Regions from separate parts of the Streptomyces sp. NPDC107562 genome, predicted to be linked through region 2. Evidence: riboswitches for the same ligand, from Rfam matches in the RefSeq annotation. Region 2 holds a riboswitch; the other holds the start of a gene.
The links. A riboswitch is a leader RNA that binds a small molecule or an ion and turns the genes downstream of it on or off. The one in region 2 is predicted to bind cobalamin.
Positions count from the first base shown of each region.

Region 1: linked by a shared signal. The riboswitch ahead of ACZ7LV_RS24425 (ribonucleoside-diphosphate reductase subunit alpha) and the one ahead of ACZ7LV_RS18920 ((2Fe-2S) ferredoxin domain-containing protein) in region 2 are both predicted to bind cobalamin.

Region 1 is NZ_JBVKBE010000009.1:135,221-142,570, reverse strand. It holds gene ACZ7LV_RS24445 (YbdD/YjiX family protein) at 1-126, shown strand, start outside; gene ACZ7LV_RS24440 (DUF3311 domain-containing protein) at 226-489, shown strand; gene mctP (monocarboxylate uptake permease MctP) at 486-2,096, shown strand; gene ACZ7LV_RS24430 (GNAT family N-acetyltransferase) at 2,216-2,722, shown strand; cobalamin riboswitch at 2,739-2,915, shown strand; gene ACZ7LV_RS24425 (ribonucleoside-diphosphate reductase subunit alpha) at 3,040-5,409, shown strand; gene ACZ7LV_RS24420 (ribonucleotide-diphosphate reductase subunit beta) at 5,409-6,422, shown strand; gene ACZ7LV_RS24415 (hypothetical protein) at 6,335-6,577, opposite strand; gene ACZ7LV_RS24410 (GlxA family transcriptional regulator) at 6,671-7,350, shown strand, end outside.
Region 2 is NZ_JBVKBE010000006.1:87,644-94,993, reverse strand. It holds gene ACZ7LV_RS18935 (amidohydrolase) at 1-95, shown strand, start outside; gene ACZ7LV_RS18930 (DMT family protein) at 710-1,549, shown strand; gene ACZ7LV_RS18925 (Gfo/Idh/MocA family protein) at 1,700-3,145, shown strand; cobalamin riboswitch at 3,266-3,460, shown strand; gene ACZ7LV_RS18920 ((2Fe-2S) ferredoxin domain-containing protein) at 3,506-3,904, shown strand; gene ACZ7LV_RS18915 (ABC transporter substrate-binding protein) at 4,040-5,032, shown strand; gene ACZ7LV_RS18910 (FecCD family ABC transporter permease) at 5,029-6,141, shown strand; gene ACZ7LV_RS18905 (ABC transporter ATP-binding protein) at 6,138-6,950, shown strand; gene ACZ7LV_RS18900 (FAD-binding dehydrogenase) at 7,143-7,350, shown strand, end outside.

The sequences.
Region 1 (7,350 bases), on a different contig from region 2:
GACCGCTATGTCGCGCATGTCCGTAAGGGCCACCCGGAGGCGGAGGTGCCCACCCGGCGGGAGTTCGAGCGGATGCGGACGGACCGGCAGGAAACAGACCCGCGGCAAGGATTCCGCTGCTGCTGAGTAACCGGTATCTGAACAGGGGCTTCCGGTAGCGGGACACCGTGACCTAGATTGCCTGCGCGTTGCACCAGGTGATCAGCGAGGGGACGGAGCCGTCCGATGTCAGAAGCCTCAGAAGTGAACAGAGGGCCGGTGGTGACGCCTGTGCGCGTCGTCATCGCCCTCTGCCTGATAGCACCGTTCGTGGCCATGCTCTGGGTGGGCTCGTACGCGAAGACGGACCCGACCTTCATCGGCATCCCGTTCTTCTACTGGTACCAGATGGCCTGGGTCGTGATCTCCACCGCCCTCACCATGACCGCCTACTGGCTGTGGCAGCGTGACCAGCGCGCCCGCAAGACGCAGGGGGGTGCCGGAGCATGAAGGACGGTGTGAACGGCGTCGCACTCGCCGTGTTCATCCTCTTCTTCGTCGCCGTCACGGTGATGGGCTTCCTGGCCGCGCGCTGGCGCAAGGCCGAGAACGAGCACAGCCTCGACGAGTGGGGCCTCGGCGGCCGGTCCTTCGGGACCTGGATCACCTGGTTCCTGCTCGGCGGCGACCTCTACACGGCGTACACCTTCGTCGCCGTACCGGCGGCGATCTACGCGGCGGGCGCGGCCGGCTTCTTCGCGGTGCCGTACACGATCCTCATCTACCCGATGATGTTCGTCTTCCTGCCGCGACTGTGGTCGGTCTCCCACAAGCACGGCTACGTCACCACCTCGGACTTCGTCCGCGGCCGCTTCGGCTCCAAGGGCCTGTCCCTCGCCGTCGCGGTCACCGGCATCCTCGCGACCATGCCGTACATCGCGCTCCAGCTGGTCGGCATCCAGGCCGTGCTGGACGTGATGGGCATCGGCGGCGGCGAGGACACCAACTGGTTCATCAAGGACCTGCCGCTGCTGATCGCCTTCGGAGTGCTGGCCGCGTACACGTACTCCTCGGGTCTGCGGGCGCCGGCCCTGATCGCGTTCGTCAAGGACGCGCTGATCTACATCGTGATCGCCGTCGCCATCATCTACATCCCGATCAAGCTGGGCGGCTTCGACGACATCTTCGCCGCCGCGAACGACAAGTACACGGAGGCCGGTGCGGGCGGGCTGGTGCCGAACGCCGCCTCGCAGTGGACGTACGCCACGCTGGCACTGGGCTCGGCGCTCGCCCTGTTCATGTACCCGCACAGCGTGACGGCCGTGCTGTCCAGCCGCAGCAGGGACGTGATCCGCCGCAACTCCACGATCCTGCCGCTGTACTCGCTGATGCTGGGCCTGCTGGGTCTGCTCGGCTTCATGGCGATCGCGGCCGGCGTCAAGGTGGAGAACGGCCAGCTGGCGATCCCCCAGCTGTTCGAGAACATGTTCCCGGACTGGTTCACCGGCGTCGCGTTCGCGGCGATCGGCATCGGCGCGCTGGTCCCGGCGGCCATCATGTCGATCGCGGCGGCCAACCTCTTCACCCGCAACATCTACAAGGACTTCCTCAAGCCGGACGCCACCCCCGCGCAGGAGACCAAGGTCTCCAAGCTGGTGTCCCTGCTGGTGAAGGTCGGCGCCCTCGTCTTCGTCCTCGGGATGGACAAGACGGTCGCGATCAACTTCCAGCTGCTGGGCGGCATCTGGATCCTCCAGACCATGCCCGCCCTGGTCGGCGGTCTGTTCACCCGCTGGTTCCACCGCTGGGCGCTGCTGGCCGGCTGGGCGGTCGGCATGACCTACGGCACGGTCGCGGCCTACGGTGTCGCCTCCCCGACGCAGAAGCACTTCGGCGGCTCCTCGGCGGAGATCCCCGGCATCGGTGAGATCGGCTACATCGGCCTCACGGCGTTCGTCCTCAACCTGGTGGTCACGGTGGTCCTCACCTTCGTCCTGAAGGCCGTGAAGGCTCCCGAGGGCGTCGACGAGACCAAGCCCGGCGACTACACGGCGGACGCCGGCGACCCGGGAGTCCAGGTGGAGCTTCCCCCGGCGACCGCGGGTGCCGCCCACTGAGGCGCGGGGCCGTTCCGGCACGCGGCGTGGCCGCGTGAGCGCGAGCGACCACTGAACGACCCGCAGCGGGCCGCCGACATCGCATGATGCGGCGGCCCGTCGTCGTACACACTGCCGCCATGGACATCGACATCCGCCGCGCGCACCCCGCCGAGTACGCCACCCTCGGTGAGATCACCGCGCAGGCCTACCTCCAGGACGGACTCCTCGACTTCGGCGAGAGCGACGGCTACCTCGGCGAGCTGCGAGACGTCGCCAAGCGCGCGGCCGCCGCACAGGTGCTCGTGGCCGTCGCGCACGAACGCGTCCTCGGCGGCGTGACGTTCGTCCCCTCCGGCGGCCCCATGGCCGACATAGCCGCCCCCGACGAGGCGGAGATCCGCATGCTCGCCGTCGCCCGGGAGGCCCGCGGCCGCGGGGTCGGCGAGGCCCTGGTGCGCGCCTGCGTCGACCGCGCCCGCGCCCTCGACGGCTGCGCCGGGCTCGTCCTGTCGACCCAGCGGACCATGCACGCGGCCCACCGCATCTACGAACGGCTGGGCTTCACCCGCACCCCCGAGCGGGACTGGAACCCCCTCCCGGAGCTGGACGACATCACGCTTCTCACCTACCAGTTGACGCTCTGAAGTCATCGGCGACACAACATATGGGGGTGCTGTCGGCACCCGGCACCAGATGTATGCTCATGCTCGCTGTCGCCGCAGGGGAATCCGGTGCGAATCCGGAACTGTCCCGCAACGGTGTACTCGCGTGCGTCCGTCCCGAAAAGGGAGCGCACGCCGGTTCAGTCCGAGGACCTGCCGACAGTGCGCCCGGCCGTCCGGCCCGGGTGCCCTGACGTCCGGGTCTCGTGGAATGGGCCGGTGGACGCGAACGCCCCTGCGCTCGTGTGCCCTCCCCTGCCCTTCGCGAGGCCCCCGTGCCGAGCGAGGGAGAGCCCCACGTGACCATCGCGCCAGCCGAACCGGCCGCAGCGACCACCGTGGAAGGGGAGACCGACGGACCAGGGACCGCGTTGCTGCGGACCCTCACCGAGCTGACCGCCGACCTCCCCGACGCCGACCCCGGCCGGGTCGCCGCCGCCGCGCTGCGCGGCCGTTCCGCGCGGGCGGACGAGAACGAACTGCGGGAGCTGGCCACGGAGGCCGCCGCCGGACTGATCTCCGAGGACCCCGCCTACTCCCGGCTCGCCGCGCGGCTGCTGACCGTCTCCATCGCCGCCGAGGCCGCCTCCCAGGGGGTCACGTCCTTCACGGAGTCCGTGGCGGTGGGACACCGGGAAGGGCTCATCGCCGACCGCACGGCCGGGTTCACACGCCTGCACGCCGACCGCCTGGACGCCCTGGTCGACCGGGACGCCGACGACCGCTTCGGCTACTTCGGCCTGCGCACCCTGTACAGCCGCTACCTGCTCCGGCACCCGATCACCCGCAAGGTCGTCGAGACGCCCCAGCACTTCATGCTGCGCGTCGCCGCCGGCCTCGCCGAGGACGACACCACCCGGTCGGTGGACGAAGTCGCCGCGCTCTACGGGCTCATGAGCCGCCTCGACTACCTCCCCTCCTCCCCCACCCTCTTCAACTCCGGCACCCGGCACCCCCAGATGTCGTCCTGCTACCTCCTGGACTCCCCCAAGGACGAGCTGGACTCCCTCTACGAGCGCTACCACCAGGTCGCCCGGCTCTCCAAGCACGCCGGCGGCATCGGTCTGTCGTACTCCCGGATCCGCTCCCGGGGCTCCCTGATCCGCGGCACCAACGGGCACTCCAACGGCATCGTCCCGTTCCTGAAGACGCTGGACGCCTCGGTCGCCGCCGTGAACCAGGGTGGCCGGCGCAAGGGCGCGGCCGCCGTCTACCTGGAGACCTGGCACTCCGACATCGAGGAGTTCCTGGAGCTGCGGGACAACACCGGCGAGGACGCCCGCCGTACGCACAACCTGAATCTCGCGCACTGGATCCCGGACGAGTTCATGCGGCGGGTCGACGCGGACGCCGCGTGGTCGCTGTTCTCCCCGTCGGACGTGCCCGAGCTGGTCGACCTGTGGGGCGAGGAGTTCGAGGCCGCGTACCGCGCGGCCGAGAGCCGGGGCCTGGCGAAGAAGACCCTGCCCGCCCGTGAGCTGTACGGCCGGATGATGCGCACCCTCGCCCAGACCGGCAACGGCTGGATGACCTTCAAGGACGCCGCCAACCGCACCGCCAACCAGACCGCCGAGCCGGGCCACGTCGTCCACTCCTCGAACCTCTGCACGGAGATCCTGGAGGTCACGGACGACGGCGAGACCGCCGTGTGCAACCTGGGCTCGGTCAACCTGGGCGCGTTCGTCGTGGGCGACGGCATCGACTGGGAGCGGCTGGACGCCACCGTCCGCACCGCCGTGACCTTCCTCGACCGCGTGGTCGACATCAACTTCTACCCGACCGAGCAGGCGGGCCGCTCCAACGCCCGGTGGCGCCCGGTCGGCCTCGGCGCGATGGGCCTGCAGGACGTCTTCTTCCAGCTGCGGGTGCCCTTCGACTCGCCCGAGGCGAAGGCGCTGTCCACCCGGATCGCCGAGCGCATCATGCTCGCCGCGTACGAGGCGTCCGCCGACCTCGCGGCACGCAACGGGCCGCTGCCCGCCTGGGACCGGACCCGCACCGCCCGGGGCGTGCTGCACCCCGACCACTACGGCGTCGAGCCGACCTGGCCGGAGCGCTGGAGCGCGCTGCGCGAGCGCATCGCCGCGGTCGGCATGCGCAACTCCCTGCTGCTGGCGATCGCGCCCACCGCGACGATCGCCTCGATCGCCGGCGTCTACGAGTGCATCGAGCCGCAGGTGTCGAACCTCTTCAAGCGCGAGACGCTGTCCGGCGAGTTCCTCCAGGTCAACTCCTACCTGGTGCGGGAGCTGAAGGAGCTCGGCGTCTGGGACGCCCGCACCCGTGAGGCGCTGCGCGAGGCCAACGGCTCGGTGCAGGACTTCGCCTGGATCCCCGAGGACGTACGGCGGCTCTACCGCACGGCGTGGGAGATCCCGCAGCGCGGGCTCATCGACATGGCGGCCGCGCGCACCCCGTACCTCGACCAGGCCCAGTCGCTGAACCTGTTCCTGGAGACGCCGACCATCGGCAAGCTCTCCTCGATGTACGCCTACGCCTGGAAGTCGGGCCTGAAGACGACGTACTACCTGCGCTCACGCCCCGCGACCCGCATCGCCCGCGCGGCCCAGGCGCAGCCCCGGACCACCATCCCCGTCCAGGCGGCCACCGACCCCGAAGCGGTCGCCTGCTCCCTGGAAAACCCCGAGTCCTGCGAGGCCTGCCAGTGATGTCCACCCGTACCCAGAACCTTCTCGACCCCGGCTTCGAGCTGACGCTGCGCCCGATGCGCTACCCGGACTTCTACGAGCGCTACCGGGACGCCATCAAGAACACCTGGACCGTGGAGGAGGTCGACCTCCACTCGGACGTCGCCGACCTCGCGAAGCTCTCCCCCGAGGAGCAGCACCTGATCGGCCGGCTGGTGGCGTTCTTCGCGACGGGCGACTCGATCGTGGCGAACAACCTGGTCCTGACGCTGTACAAGCACATCAACTCCCCCGAGGCCCGGCTCTACCTGAGCCGCCAGCTGTTCGAGGAGGCGGTGCACGTCCAGTTCTATCTGACCCTGCTGGACACCTACCTCCCCGACCCGGAGGACCGGGCGGCGGCGTTCGACGCGGTGGAGAACATCCCGTCCATCCGCGAGAAGGCCGAGTTCTGCTTCAGGTGGATCAACGAGGTCGAGAAGCTGGACCGCCTGGAGTCCACGGCGGACCGCCGGCGCTTCCTGCTCAACCTGATCTGCTTCGCCGCGTGCATCGAGGGCCTGTTCTTCTACGGTGCCTTCGCGTACGTCTACTGGTTCCGCAGCCGGGGTCTGCTGCACGGTCTGGCGACCGGCACCAACTGGGTGTTCCGCGACGAGACCATGCACATGAGCTTCGCGTTCGACGTGGTGGACACCGTCCGCAAGGAGGAGCCGGAGCTCTTCGACGACCAGCTCCAGCAGCAGGTCACCGACATGCTGCGGGAGGCCGTCGAGGCCGAGCTGCAGTTCGCGCGCGACCTGTGCGGTGACGGCCTCCCGGGCATGAACACCGAGTCGATGCGGCAGTACCTGGAGTGCGTCGCCGACCAGCGCCTCACGCGCCTCGGCTTCGCTCCGGTGTACGGCTCCGAGAACCCCTTCTCCTTCATGGAGCTCCAGGGGGTTCAGGAGTTGACCAACTTCTTCGAGCGGCGTCCCTCGGCGTACCAGGTGGCCGTGGAGGGCACGGTCGACCTGGACGAGGACTTCTGATCCTCCTTCTGCCTGCGCTGGTCCTGGGCCTCCCGGATCTCGCGGTCGACGCGCCGGTCGTGCGCGATACCGATGAGAGAAGGGAGGACCATGATCACGAAGAGTCCCGCGACGGCCAGCATTCCGATGAGTGCTTCGATCTGGTTCGTGTTCATGGACACCACTCTCGCGCCGGACACTCCTTACCGACAGTGGCAGGACTGCCGTAGACCCTCGATTTACTGCCACCACTGAGGCACACTGAGGGCATGCTGCAGAACGTGGCCGCGGTACTCATCGACGGCGTGAATCCCTTCGAACTCGGCGTGGTCTGCGAGGTCTTCGGCATCGACCGGAGCGACGACGGACTGCCGGTGTACGACTTCGCGGTCACCTCCGCCGAGGGGCCGCAGCTGCGGTCCAACGCCGGTTTCTCCCTGCGGGTCGAGCACGGGCTGGACCGTCTGGAGACGGCCGACCTGATCGCCGTGCCGGCCGGCTCGTGCTACGAGACGCGGACCTTCCCGCCGGAATTGCTCGACGCCCTGCGCCGGGCCGTCGAGCGGGGCTCCCGGGTGCTCAGCGTGTGCTCCGGCGTCTTCGTGCTGGGCGCCGCGGGGCTGCTGGACGGGCGGCGCTGCGCCGTGCACTGGCGGCACGCCGAGGAGCTGGAGCGGCAGTATCCGCGGGCGGTCGTAGAGCCGGACGTGCTCTACGTCGACGAGGACCCGGTGATCACCTCCGCGGGCACGGCCGCCGGCATCGACGCCTGCTTGCACATCGTGCGCAAGGAGCAGGGGCCGGAGGTGGCCAACAAGATCGCCCGGCGGATGGTGGTGCCGCCGCACCGGGACGGCGGGCAGGCCCAGTACATCGAGCGCCCGTTGCCCCGGTCGGAGGGCGACGCGGTCGCCGAGGTGCTGGTGTGGATGGAGCGCAACCTCGACCA
Region 2 (7,350 bases):
TCGGCGACGACCCGTACCGGGTGGAGTCCTCCCGGATCGCGGACATCGAGGTACTGGGAACGTTCCTGGAGGGCGAGACCGAGAACGCCTTCTGAGCGACGGGGCCCACCGCAGCCGCCGCACCTGGCGACGCCGGCGTCCACCACGGCGGCCCCCTCCCGTGCCGGGATCCGGGGCCGGATGCGACGGCGGTGGCGCGGCGCGGCTGCGGGTGCCGGAGCGTCTGCGGCGGCTCGCCCTTGCTGAGGTGTCGGTTTCCGCCACGACGGCCCGGTCCCGTGCCGGGGTCCGCCACGGCGGCCCGGCCCCGTCGTGCGGGGTCCGCTGCGGCAGCCTGGCGGCCGTGCCGTGGGTGTCGGAGCGTACTGCGGCGGCGCGCCCTTGCTGGGGGTGCCGGAGTGCGCCGCGGCAGGCACTCGGTGCGGTGCGGTGCGGGGTTCGGTGCGGGTCTGTTGCGGCGGCGCTGTCCTGCCGTAGTGCCGGGGATCGGCGTGGCGGTGCGGCACTCGCTGCGGTGGCTCGGCCGAGCCGTGCCGGGTCGTTGTAGCGGCCTGGCCTCGGTGTGGGTGCCGGGTCTGCCGAGGTGGCGTGGTCCCGGCGTGCAGGTGGCGCGGACGCGCCGTAGGTGTGGGGGCCGGACCCGGTGGGGGCGACACCACGGGGGGTTGCCCTCCGAGGTCACGCGCGCTCGGCGCATTAGCCTGCGGTCATGGGACTCGGGCTGCTGTTCGCGCTGTGCGCCGCCCTCTTCATGGGAACGGCGACCGTGTTCCAGGCGCTCGGTGCGCGCAGGGTGGCCGGTGGGGGCGCCGGCGCGGCCGTGCGGGCCACCTGGCAGTGGCCGTTCATCGTCGGGGTCGCCCTCGACACCCTGGGCTTCGGCGCCGAACTGGTCTCCCTTCGCTCGGTCCCGCTCTTCCTCGTCGAGGCGGCGGTCGCCGGGGCGCTGGCCGTGACGGCGATCGTCTCGGCGTTCGTGCTGCGGATCCGCCTGCGACGGGTGGAGTGGGCCGCGGTCGTCGCGGTGTGCGGCGGGCTCGCGGTGATGGCGATCGCGGCAGGCCGGGAGACCGGCGGGGACGGCGACATGAGGATGCGGCTCGCGATCCTGGTGGGCTCGGTGGGGCTGGCCCTGGTGAGCTGGGCGCTGACCCCGCGTCTGCGGAACGTGCGCCACCGCGCGGCCGTCCTCGGGGGCCTCGCCGGGATCAGCTTTGGCGTGACGGCGGTCGGGGCCCGGCTGATGCCGGAACTGTCGCTGCCCGGCCTGCTCGCCGACCCGTCGGTGTACGCCGTGGTCCTCTCCGGCATCACCGGCTATCTGCTCCTGATCGAAGCCCTCCAGTCCGGCTCGGTCACCTCCGCCACGGCGGCGATGGTCATCGGGGAGACCGTCTGGCCCGCCCTGTTCGGCATCGTCTGGCTGGGCGACACCACCCGCCACGGCCTCGCACCGCTGGCCGTCGCCGGTTTCGCCGCCTCCATCGCGGGCGCCCTCGCCCTGGCCCGCTTCGGCGAGGCGGAGCAGCAGGCCTCGCCGCAGGCCTGATCGGCTCCACCCTCACCCCCGTGACCGCTGGATGCTCATTTCTGCTCGCAACAGCCTCTCTTCGAGCACCTATTGACACTCCGTCGTCCGCTCGCCAAAGTCGTTCGGCAACAAGAGCTGTCGGCCACCCACAAGGGAGCGTTCAGCGTCATGCATGAAATCCCTGCTGTCTCACGCCGTACTCTCATGGGCGGGGCCCTGGCCTCCGGCGCCGTCGTCGCGGGGCTCGGCACCACGGCCGCCGCCGCGCCGGGCGCCGCCCCCGCCACTTCTGCCACCGACGCCCCTCCGGTGCGGCGGCACGGCCAGAAGTCGATGGTCAACGTCCCCTTCGACCCGTACCGCACGGTCCGCGTCGCCCTGATCGGCCTCGGCAACCGGGGCAACGGCATGGCCTCGGGATGGGCCGCCGTCCCCGGGTGCACGGTGACCGCCGTGTGCGACATCCGCCCCGAGCGCGCCCGACGAACCGCCGACAAACTGGTCGCCGAGGGACGGCCCCGCCCCGCCGAGTACGGCGGCTCCGCCGACGCCTACGCCCGCATGCTGCGCCGTGAGGACATCGACCTCGTCTACGTCGCCACCCCGTGGGAGTTCCACTACGAGCAGGGCCGCGCCGCCCTGCTGTCCGGCAGGCACGCCATCGTCGAACTGCCCGTCGCCACCGAACTGCGCGAGCTGTGGGACCTCGTCGACACCAGCGAGCGGACCCGGCGGCACCTGTTCCTGTCCGAGAACTGCAGCTACGGCCGCAACGAGCTGGCGATGCTCAAGATGGCCCACGACGGCCTCTTCGGCGACGTCACCAACGGCCACGGCGGCTATCTGCACGACCTGCGCGAGCTGCTCTTCTCCGACACGTACTACACCGACTCCTGGCGGCGGCTGTGGCACACCCGCAGCACCGCGTCCTTCTACGCCATGCACGGACTCGCCCCGATCGCCGCCGCGATGGACATCAACCGCGGCGACCGCTTCACGACGTTGCGCGCCACCGCCACCGAGCCCAAGGGCCTCGCCGACTACCGCGCCCGCTTCGTGCCGCGTTCCCACCCGAGCTGGAAGGAGACCTACATCAACGGTGACCTGGTCACCTGCCTGATCGACACCGCGCAGGGCCGGGTCGTCCGCGCTGAGCACGAGGTCAGCTCGCCGCGCCCGTACAGCCGTATCAACTCGCTGGCCGGCAGCCGCGGCATCTTCGAGGACTACGCCGGAGTCACCTCCGCCGGCGGCGGCCGCATCTACGTGGAGCCCGATCACAGCGGCCACACCTGGCGGTCGTTCGACGCGTACCTCAAGGAGTTCGACCACTGGCTCTGGCAGAAGATCGGTGACGACGCCGCCAACAACGGCGGGCACGGCGGCATGGACTACGTCCTGCAGTGGCGCACCGTCCAGCAGATGCGCGCCGGACTCGTCCCCGACATGGACGTGTACGACGCCGCCGCCTGGTGCTCCCCGGTGCCGCTCAGCGTCAAGTCCCTCGCGGCGGGCGGCCGTCCGGTCGCCGTCCCCGACTTCACGCGCGGTTCCTGGGTCAACCGCCGCGCGGGCCTCGACTCACGACCCAGCGAGATGCCGCCGGTCAGCTGACCCCGGCTCCCCCCAACAGCGCGCAACGCGCCGCCCGGTCGATGCGACGGGGCGGCGCGTTGCGCATGCCGCCCGCCGGTCGTGTGCACCACCTCACCCTGCCCGGCGCCGCCGCCGGCGTATGAGATGACTGGCCCGTCTGACATGATGTCCCGCGAAAAGGCGACGGCGGAACGAGGAAGCCGGTGTGAATCCGGCGCGGTCCCGCCACTGTGATCGGCGAGCGGATCCCGAACGAACCACTGCCCGGATGCGGGTGGGAAGGCCGGGACGAGCACTGACCCGAGAGCCAGGAGACTCACGCGGTCGCCTCCTCGACGTGACCGGGGCGGATTTCCCCGGGGAGGAGGGTATGTCGTGATGCCTGTCGAGACGTCACCGGACGGGTCGGTGCCGTGCCGGGTCGTCGTGTGCCGTGACTGCTGCTGCGGCAGCCCCAAGGTGACCGGGGTGGACCACGCGGCGCAGACCGCGCGGCTCGCCGAGGACGCCCCCGTCCTCGTCACCGACTGCCTCGACGTGTGCGACCAGGCGAACGTGGTCGTCGTGCGGCCCTCGTCCGAGGGGCGCGCCGCCGGTGGCCGGCCGGTCTGGTTCGGCCTGGTCAACGACCCGGCCGCGACGGAGGACGTCGCCGCCTGGGTGCGCGCGGGGGGCCCCGGCCTCGTGGCACTGCCGGACATCCTGGAGCTCCACGTCTTCACGCCGCCCGGGCCCGCCCGGTCCGGGGCGACGCCGGCTCCCGGCCCGGCGGCCTGACCGCCCGCGCCCACCCCTCACTCCGGCTGCACCGTTCGCGGTCGTCCGTCCGCCGTTCCCGGCCCCTTTCCGGACCTGGTCCGCCGTCCTGCCTGTTCCGTGTTCCACGTTCCCCCTCCGGTGAGAGGACCCTCCATGATGGGCAAGCGCCCGCTGTCCCTGCTGTCGGCCACCGCCGCCGCGGCCCTGCTGATGTCCGGCTGCGGTGGCGGCGCCACCAAGGACGACGCCGCCCCGGCGAGCACCGTGGCCAAGGGCTTCCCGGTCACGCTGTCCAACTGCGGGGTGGAGACGACGTATCAACGGCCCCCGCGGCGGGCCGTGTCGCTGAACCAGCACGCCACCGAGGTCATGCTGGCGCTCGGTCTGGAGAAGTCGATGGTGGGCACGGCCTACCTCGACGACAGGATCCTCCCCGAGTACCAGGACGCCTACGACGGCATCGAGGTCGTCGCGGAGGAGTACCCCTCGTTCGAGACGCTGCTGGCCGCCGAACCCGACTTCGCCTACGGCGGGTTCGCCAGCACCTTCGACGAGAAGGAGGGCCGCAGCCGTGACGCCTTGTCCAAGGCGGGCATCAACTCCTACCTGAACGTGGAGGAATGCCCGTCCGGACCCGTCACCATGACCACGATGGACCAGGAGATCCGCAACGTGGCCAGGATCTTCGGGGTGCCGGACCGCGCGGAGGCGGAGCTGAAGAAGCTCCACACCACCCTGGACACGGTCGAGGACGAACTCGCCGGAGTCACCCCGGTCGAGCTCTTCGTCTACGACAGCGGCGACAAGACCGCCTTCACCGCGGGCGGCGCCGGCATCGGCAACGAGATGATCGAACGCGCGGGCGGGGTGAACGTCTTCGCCGACCTCGACAAGGCGTTCGGCGACGTGTCGTTCGAGCAGGTCGCCGAGCGGGCGCCCGAGGTCGTCGTGATCTACGACTACGGCGATCAGCCGGTCGCGGACAAGAAGGAGTTCCTGCTGGCCAACCCGGCGCTGAAGGACGTACCCGCCATCAGGAACAAGCGGTTCGCGGTACTGCCGCTGTCGTCCACCGTGCTCGGCGTGCGGGTGCCGGCCGGCGTGGACTCCCTGGCCCGCCAGCTCCACCCGGACCGCTTCGAGTGAGCGGCGCGACGACCGAGACCGACGCCACGGGCGGTAGCGCGCAGGCCGGCACGCGAAGGCCCCTCGGGGCGGACCCCGTCCGGCGCGGCGCCAGGCTTCCCTACCCCCTCGTCCTGGTGCTGCTGGCCGCGCTGGTGGTGCTCGCGGCCACCTTCGGGATCGCCGCCGGATCCGTCGGCGTCCCGGCCGACCAGGTCTGGGGCATCCTGCTCAACCGGGTGCATCCCGCCCTGGCCGACCCCACCTGGACCCCGGTCCGCGAGACGATCGTCGTCGACGTGCGGCTGCCCAGGGTCCTGCTCGCCGGCGTCGTGGGCGCGGGCCTCGCGGTGTGCGGCACGGCGCTCCAGGCGCTGGTGCGCAACCCGCTCGCCGACCCGATGCTGCTCGGTGTCTCGTCGGGCGCCTCCGTCGGCGCGGTGCTGGTCGTGGTCTTCCACCTCACCCTGTTCGGCGTGTTCTCGCTGCCGGTCGCCGCGTTCCTCGGCGCGCTGGCCGCACTCGTCGCCGTCTACTTCCTGGCCCGGTCCGGCGGGCGGATGACGACCGTGCGGCTGGTGCTGGCGGGCGTGGCGACAGCAGAGGTCCTCTCCGCGCTCGCCAGTTTCCTGGTGGTGACCTCCAGCGATCCGCACAAGACGCAGTCGGCGCTGCGCTGGATGCTCGGCGGTCTCGCCGGCACCACCTGGACGGTGGTGTGGATCCCCGTCGGCGCCGTCCTGCTCGGCACGGCCGTCCTGCTGGGCGTCTGCCGGTCCCTCAACCTGCTGCTCGCGGGGGAGGAGGCGGCCGTCGCGCTCGGCCTGGACGTCCACCGCTTCCGCGCGGCGCTGTTCACCCTGGTCGCCGTGATGATCGGCACGATCGTCGCGGTCAGCGGCCAGATCGGATTCGTCGGACTGATCATGCCCCATGTCGTACGGCTGCTCGTCGGCGCCGACCACCGCCGCGCGCTGCCCGCCGCGGCACTGCTCGGCGCGGCCTTCCTGATCGCCGCCGATCTGGTGGCACGCACCGTGATGAACCCGGAGGAGATCCCCGTGGGCATCCTCACCGCCCTGGTCGGCGGCCCCTTCTTCCTGTGGCTGATGCGTCGGAGGACGGCATGACGAGGACGCTCACGACCAAGCCCGCCACCCCGGCCGCGGCGTCGCCCGGCGCGCTGGCCGTGCGGGACGTCTCTGTCGTCGTCGACGGCCGGGCACTGGTGGACCGGGCGTCGCTGGACGTGGCGCCGCGCGAGGTGGTGGGTCTCGTGGGCCCCAACGGCGCCGGGAAGTCCACTTTGTTGCGCACGGTCTACCGGGCCCTGCGCCCCACCTCGGGGCAGGTGCTGCTGGACGGCGAGGACGTCCGGCGGATGCCCGGCAAGAGCCTCGCGCGACGACTCGCGGCCGTCCTGCAGGAGGCGGCCGGGGAGTTCGAGCTCTCGGTGTACGACGTGGTGGCCATGGGACGCACCCCGCACAAGCGGGCCTTCGAGGGCGACGACGCCGGTGACCGCGCCGTCGTGATGGCCGCGCTGACCGAACTCGACGCCGCGGGCCTGGCACAAGCCCCCTTCGCCCGGCTGTCGGGCGGTGAGAAGCAGCGGGTGCTGATCGCCCGCGCGCTCGCCCAGCGGGCGGGCACGATGGTGCTGGACGAGCCGACCAACCACCTGGACCTGCGCCACCAGTTGGACACGTTGCGCCTCGTGCGCCGGCTCGGCGTCACCGCCGTCGTCGCCCTGCACGACCTCAACCTCGCCGCCGCCTTCTGCGACCGCCTCTGCGTCATGGACGGCGGCCGCGTGGTGACCATGGGGCCGCCCGCGAAGGTCCTCACGCCCGAACTCCTCGCCGACGTCTACCGCGTCGACGCCGAGGTGACCGAGGATCCCCGCACCGGCGTACCGCACATCACGCTGCTGCCGTGAACGCCCGCACGAGCCCCCCGCCGCCGCGTGCCGGCTGACTAGAAAGTCAACTTGCCTATGCGCCAAGGCAGTTGAGTGACGCACGGCTCTGGTGGTCCGCGTACCCCCTGATCTACCGTCGGTAACCCCTGCTCTCGCAGCAGCATCCCGTACCTCTCCGGCCTCCTCCTCACCCCCATTGGAAGGCAGCCCATGGAGCACCCGTCATCACCGGCCGCGATCACCCGCCGCCATGCCCTGACCGTGGCGGGCGGCGTGCTCGCCGGCGCCGCCCTGGCCCAGGCCGCGACCCCGGCGTACGCCGCGTCGGACGCGGACGCCATCGTCGTCGGCCACGGCCTGGCCGGGCTGGTCGCCACGGCCGAACTGGCCGCGGCCGGACGCAAGGTGCTGCTGCTCG